Regions from separate parts of the Bradyrhizobium sp. USDA 4502 genome, predicted to be linked through region 1. Evidence: predicted binding sites of a transcription regulator. Region 1 holds the regulator's gene; the other holds the start of a gene.

Region 1 (3,375 bases):
ATCCTGTTCTTCGACGACCTGGCCGCCAATATCGAAGGTGCGCGGGCGCGCGGCCTTCATGCTATCCACGTGACGTCGACGGATGACGTGGCAAGGGCTTTGACCGCACTTGGAATTTGAACATTAAGAATTGAGGAGCTCTGAGCGTGGCCCTGATGCCGGTTGCCGATGCCCTGTCCGCCGTCCTCGCCGGCGCCGAACCGCTGCCGGAGGAGATGGTCGCGCTCGATGCCGCCTACCACCGCACGCTTGCGCACGACCTCGCGGCGCTCCGCACCCAGCCGCCGCAGCCGATGTCGGCGATGGACGGCTATGCGGTGCGCGCCGCCGATGCGGCTGATCTAAAGGCCCGGCTCAAGGTGATCGGCGAAGTCGCCGCCGGCCGGCCGTTCGAGCGGACGGTCGGCGCCGGCGAGGCGGTGCGGATCTTCACCGGCGGCGTGATCCCCAATGGCGCCGACGCGGTGATCATCCAGGAGGACACCGCCGTCGACGGCGACCACATCACGATCACGGAGGCCGCCAGCGTCGGGCGGCACATCCGCCCGGCTGGGGTCGACTTCCGTGAGGGCGAGGTGCTGCTCGCCGGCGGCAGCCGCCTGTCCGACCGCGCGCTGTCGCTGGCGGCCGCCATGAACTATCCGGAACTTGCGGTGCGCCGCCGCCCGAAGGTCGCGGTGCTGGCGACCGGCGACGAGCTGGTGATGCCGGGCTCGCAGCCCGGTCCCGGCCAGATCGTCTATTCCAACGGCTACGCGCTGCGGGCGCTGGCGCGCGCCGAAGGCGCCGAGACCGTCGACCTCGGCGTTGCCGCCGACACGGTAGAGGCGACCACGGCGGGCATCCGCCGGGCACGCGAGGCCGGCGCCGATGTCCTCATCACGACAGGCGGCGCCTCGGTCGGCGACCACGATCTCGTCAAGCGGTCGCTGGAAGCCGAGGGCGTCGAGATGGCGTTCTGGCGGATTGCGATGCGGCCCGGCAAGCCGATGATGCATGGCCGGCTCGGCGCGATGCGGGTGATCGGTCTGCCCGGCAATCCGGTGTCGTCCTATGTCTGCGCCTTCCTGTTCCTGGTGCCGTTGATTCGGGCGCTGAGCGGCCGGAAAGTGATTCATCATCGCCGCGCGAGCGCCCTGCTCGGCCGCGACCTCGCCGCCAACGACCAGCGCGAGGACTATCTGCGTGCGCGGCTCGAAGCGCGCGAGGACGGCACGCTGATCGCAACGCCGGTGACGCAGCAGGACTCGTCGCTGCTCGGGAATCTCGCTGCGGCACGGGCACTTCTCGTGCGTCCGCCGTTTGCAGCGGCGGCCGTCGAAGGCAGCGAATGCGAGATTCTGACACTGCCCGAATAGGGTTTTCGCGCCCCGCCGATTGTGCGTTGCCCGACGCGTTCACCGGAAATTAAGTGGTTGCGGAACACATATCGAACATATAGTGTCCGTTCATGATTTGTTTCGAGTACTGGTGTCTACAATCGGGAAGCCGCGTGGAAGCAGGTGCATCGAGCACATGCTCCTGAGGTCAGGCCCGGCCTGCAGGCCCCACCAGAAGAGTCTCGGAATCGAACGACGCTATCAACCGGGGGAATACTCGAGATGCTCACGCGCAAACAGTACGAACTACTGCGTTTCATCAATGAACGTCTGAAAGAGGCCGGCGTACCGCCCTCCTTCGACGAGATGAAGGATGCACTCGACCTGCGCTCGAAGTCCGGTATCCACCGCCTGATCACTGCGCTGGAGGAGCGCGGCTTCATCCGCCGCCTGCCGAACCGCGCCCGCGCCATCGAGGTCATCAAGCTGCCCGAACTCTCGGCCGGCGGCGGCAACGGCCGCCGCGGCTTCACGCCCAGCGTCATCGAAGGCACCCTCGGCCGGCGCGCCAGCACGCCGCCGATTGCCGAGGACGACGGCAACCGTCCGGTCGCGGTCCCCGTGATGGGCCGGATCGCCGCCGGTACGCCGATCGAGGCGCTGCAGACCCGCAGCCACACCATCAGCGTGCCGCCCGACATGCTCGGTGCCGGCGAGCACTATGCGCTCGAGGTGCGCGGCGACTCGATGGTCGATGCCGGCATCCTCGACGGCGACATGGCGCTGATCCAGCGCAACGACGTCGCCAATACCGGCGACATCGTGGTGGCGCTGATCGACGAGGAGGAAGCCACCCTGAAGCGCTTCCGCCGCCGCGGCGCATCGATCGCGCTCGAGCCGGCCAACACCGCCTATGAAGTGCGCATCCTGCCGCCGAACCGGGTCCGCATCCAGGGCAAGCTGATCGGCCTTTATCGCAAATACTGAATTGCAAATACTTGCGGCGGCCGGGAACGAGCAACACGTCGGATCGTTCCTTGCGTACGGCCTGCCCGATGCGCTCCGATACCTCTCGCGCAGCGTCGCGTGTTTGTGATCGGAGCGATCTCGGACCAGTCGTACAATCGCCCAGAAACGAGCAGACGCTCGTTCGCTATCGTCCACTCTGGTAGAGGCCCTAATGCCTCAAGGAGAGGCACGGGTCGCTACCTCGAAATGAGGAGCCATCCGATGTGTGACTATAGTCTGCACGCCGTGGCATCGCGCCCCGCCATTGTCGGAGAGACGCTGATCACGACGACGTTCCGCGGCACGTCGACCCGCGGCTTTGCTTCGGAGAATGACCCCACTGTCGCGGTCTGCATGCTGCCGGGCACCGAGCTCGCTTTCGCCGAGAACGTTCGCTACGACAGCCGCTGGATCTGGACCAAGACGCTGAACTATCGCGTCGGCGTGTTCAACGAAGTCGAGCCCGACGTGCCTGATCGGCATCATGACGCGGTCGAATTCCCCGACGGCAGCCATGTGCTGGTGACCCAGCTGGTCGAGGGACAGCGCGTTAGCGTGCTGCAATTGCCGGCGCTGCATCCGCCGGTCGAGCAGAAGCCGAAGGTTGTGGAGCGGCGGCCCTCCGCATTCGCAACGCTGTTTTTGGGTTGAGCGCATCGTCGCCGCGGAATGAGCTGTTCGGCGGCGGATGACCTAAGCAATTTCGGGCGACCCCGGACTCCCGCTTCCGGGGCGCAGAAGGAGATTTGCGTCGGCCGGCGCCTTGGCGCATCATCGGGCACGGAGGACGTGCGCGGTGGTCGATAAGGTCACATGGCAAAAGGCTGGACGCGTCACGGAACCGGGCCGCTACATGTTCCGGTTCGGTTGGCTGACGGTAACGGCCGACGACCTGAAAGTCTGGGAGCAATTTCCCGAGGCTTCCTTCACCCTCGTCAAGAAGCCCGACGCCGGCCCCGACTCCGACGAATACCATCTCGGCCTGTTCGAGCTGCCGAGCGGCCCCTCGCCGGACCACGGCTAATCATCGCCCTGCAGATCGGTCTCG
Region 2 (3,375 bases), 3.8 Mb from region 1:
GATCGCCGCGATCAGCAACAGCTGCGAGAACAGCAGCCAGCCGCGGCGGCGGCCGAACATCTGCGTGAACAGCGGCACATGCAGCGCGTCGACCAGCGGCGCCCAGAGGAACTTCAGCGTGTAGGGCGTGCCGATCAGCGCCAGCAGCCCGATGGTGCCGAGATCGACCCCGGCCTCCTTCATCCAGACCTGCAGCGTCGAGCCCGACAGCGCCAGCGGCAGCCCCGAGGAGAAGCCCAGCAGCAGCACGATCAGCACCCGCGGCTGCAGGTACACCGCAAAACTGTCGCGCCAGGAGGTGGCGGCGGGGGGATTCTTTTCCGATTGGGTCGCGGTCACTTCGGGCGCGGTCATGCCCCTCTGTTAGCAGATTCGACCGCGGCTGCCTTGGCTCCCTCTCCCCGCTCTATCGCGGGGAGAGGGTTGGGGTGAGGGGCTTTCTCAGCGAATTATGACGGGTGCAATGTGCGGAAGCTCCCCCTCACCCGAAATTCGCGCGAAGCGCGAATTTCGACCTCTCCCCGCAAGCGGGGCGAGGTGACTTCGAGGCTACTCCCCCGCCTGCAGCTTGCGCGGGGCGGGGAACAGGTCGGACGTGCTGGGCTTGACGAAACGGGGGACCTCGATCGGGGTCTCGGACTTGCTGAAGTCGAGTTCCTCGATGCGGCCGGCGCGCTTCTCGATCTTGTCGGCGGAGATCAGGATCTGCCTGACGTCCTCGTTTACCTGGCCGAAATGGGTCTGCAGCTTGAGCACGCGATCGCGCAGGCGGCCGAGGTCGTCGCCGAGATGCATCACCTCGTTGCGGATCTGGTCGGCGGCATCGCGAATGCGGGCGTCCTTCAGGATCTGCTGCATCACCTGGATCGCCAGCATCAAGAGCGACGGCGACACCAGCACGACGCGGGCGCGATAGGCCTTCTGGATCACGTCGTCGAAGCCGTCATGGATCTCGGCATAGACCGATTCCGACGGCACGAACATCAGCGCGGTGTCCTGGGTCTCGCCCGGGATCAGGTACTTCTCCGCGATGTCGCTGACATGCTTCAGCACGTCGGCGCGCAGCCGCTGGCTGGCGAATTTTCGCTCCTCGTCGCTGCGCGCATCGTGCAGCGCGGTCATGGCCTCGAGCGGGAATTTCGCGTCGATGCAGAGCGGGCGCTGGTCGGGCAGAAACACCACGCAGTCCGGCCGCTTGCCCGACGTCAGCGTGTACTGGAACTCGAACGAGCCCTTCGGCATGCCGTCCTGGACGATCGCCTCCATCCGCGCCTGGCCGAAGGCGCCGCGCGATTGCTTGTTGGCGAGCACGTCGCGCAGCGTCGTCACCTGGGTGGTGAGTTCGTTGAGGTTCTTGTGCGCGTGGTCGATGATGCCGAGCCGCTCATGCAGCACGCGCAGCGAATCCATCGTGTTGCGGGTCGATTGCTCCATCGACTGGCCGACCCGGTGGGTCACCGAATCGAGCCGCTCGTTGACGGCCCGGGCCATCTCGGCCTGGCGGCCGGCCAGCGCCTGCGCCATAGTATCAACCTTGGCATCGACCCGCCCGGAGGATTCGCTCTGGGCCCGCAGCATGTCGGCGAGGCGCTCCTCCAGCTCTTCGGCGCGGATGGCCTGGGCCATTGCGAGTTCCGCGCCGCGCCGGCTGGCGCGTGCGATCACCACCGCAATGGCGAACAGCAGGATCAGCGCCAGCGCCCCAAGGCCGATCAATGCGTCGGAGACACGGACGGGAAGGTCGCCAATCGTGAGGAGAATCTCGTTCATGCCGGCAGTTGTAGCCGATTCGCGGCCAGGTGCGAACGAAGAGGGAACGCTTATGGTAAATGCATTCCTGATTTTCACGGTTAATGCGGGGTGAAGAAACGTGGTTAACGTTGTCCTAACGGGTTCCTGAGCGCATTGACCCCATGAAGTCAGCAGCTTAAATCGCCGCCATGGCATTAAGAGAAATCATCATCCTGCCGGACAAGCAGTTGCGGCTGGTGTCGAAACCGATCGAGAAGGTGACGCCGGAGATCCGCAAGCTGGCCGACGACATGCTCGAGACCATGTATGACGCGCCCGGCATTGGGCTCGCGGCGATCCAGGTCGCGCAGCCGCTGCGGCTGATCACCATGGACCTCGCCAAGCGCGACGAGAACGGCGAGACCACGGCGAAGCCGCGCGTCTTCATCAATCCGGAGATCATTGCGCGTTCGGAAGAACTGTCGGTGTACGAAGAGGGCTGCCTGTCGATCCCCGAATATTACGAGGAGGTCGAGCGGCCGGCGCGGGTGCGCGTGCGATTCACCGATCTCGACGGCACGGTGCATGAGGAGGATGCGGAAGGGCTCTACGCCACCTGCATCCAGCACGAAATCGATCATCTCAACGGCGTGCTGTTCGTGGATTATCTGTCGAAACTGAAGCGCGACCGCGTGTTCAAGAAATTCGAGAAGGCCGCCAAGCGCGCGGCGGAGTAGGCGCGGTCGCTTTCCCGGACGCGTCATGGCCGGGCTTGACCCGGCCATCCACGTCTTGCTTCGCTGTCGCCGAAAACGTGGATGCCCGGGGCTTCTTGTGCGAAGACGCGCTTCGCGCTTAAGCACTCCAACTGCTACCGAGCCTGTCTAATGCCTCTCCGCCTGATCTTCATGGGCACGCCCGATTTCGCGGTGCCGACGCTGCTGGAGCTCGTGGCCCATGGCCATGAGGTCGTGGCGGTCTACACCCGCGCGCCGAAGCCGGGCGGGCGACGCGGCCTGCAGCTGGAGCCGACGCCGGTCGAGCAGGAGGCGCGCCGCCTCGGCATTCCCGTGCTGACGCCGAAGACCCTCAAAACGCCGGAAGCACTCGAGGAGTTTCGCGCGCATGACGCAGACGCCGCCGTCGTCGTCGCCTATGGCATGATCCTGCCGCAGGCCATTCTCGACGCGCCGAAGCTCGGCTGCTTCAACCTGCATGCGTCGCTCTTGCCGCGCTGGCGCGGCGCCGCACCGATCAACCGCGCCATCATGGCGGGCGATGCCGAGAGCGGCGTGATGGTGATGAAGATGGATGTCGGCCTCGACACCGGCGACGTCGCGATGGCCGAGCGGTTGCCGATCACGGACAGCATGACGGCATCCGATCTGCACGACGCGCTGGCGCCGCTCGGTGCCGACCTGATGGTGCGCGCGATGGCGGCGCTCGGGCGCGGCGGCTTGCAACTGACGAAGCAGAGCGCGGACGGCGTCACCTATGCGGCCAAGATCGAGAAGGCCGAGGCGCGGATCGACTGGACACAGCCGGCGCATATGGTGCTGCGGCACATTCACGGGCTCTCGCCGTTTCCCGGCGCCTGGTGCGAGCTTGCCGGCGAAGGCGAGCCGGTGCGGCTGAAAATCCTGC

The links. Region 1 encodes LexA, which represses DNA repair genes until DNA is damaged. Its sites were predicted from a motif close to TGTTCNNNNTGTGTTCNG; they were not measured.
Region 2: ACVW1B_RS32430 (DNA recombination protein RmuC) is a predicted target of LexA. The motif match lies at 1,802-1,819, and genes of this name have one in related genera.

Annotation. Positions count from the first base shown of each region.
Region 1 is NZ_JBSSGF010000001.1:3,182,630-3,186,004, forward strand. Features, by position in the region: gene ACVW1B_RS14555 (HAD family hydrolase) at 1-120, shown strand, start outside; gene ACVW1B_RS14560 (molybdopterin molybdotransferase MoeA) at 147-1,358, shown strand; gene lexA (transcriptional repressor LexA) at 1,602-2,306, shown strand; gene ACVW1B_RS14570 (hypothetical protein) at 2,550-2,978, shown strand; gene ACVW1B_RS14575 (hypothetical protein) at 3,124-3,351, shown strand; partial or broken gene ACVW1B_RS14580 (ComEC/Rec2 family competence protein) at 3,348-3,375, opposite strand, start outside.
Region 2 is NZ_JBSSGF010000001.1:6,937,369-6,940,743, reverse strand. Features, by position in the region: gene ACVW1B_RS32435 (AmpG family muropeptide MFS transporter) at 1-354, opposite strand, end outside; gene ACVW1B_RS32430 (DNA recombination protein RmuC) at 550-1,770, opposite strand; gene def (peptide deformylase) at 1,941-2,468, shown strand; gene fmt (methionyl-tRNA formyltransferase) at 2,619-3,375, shown strand, end outside.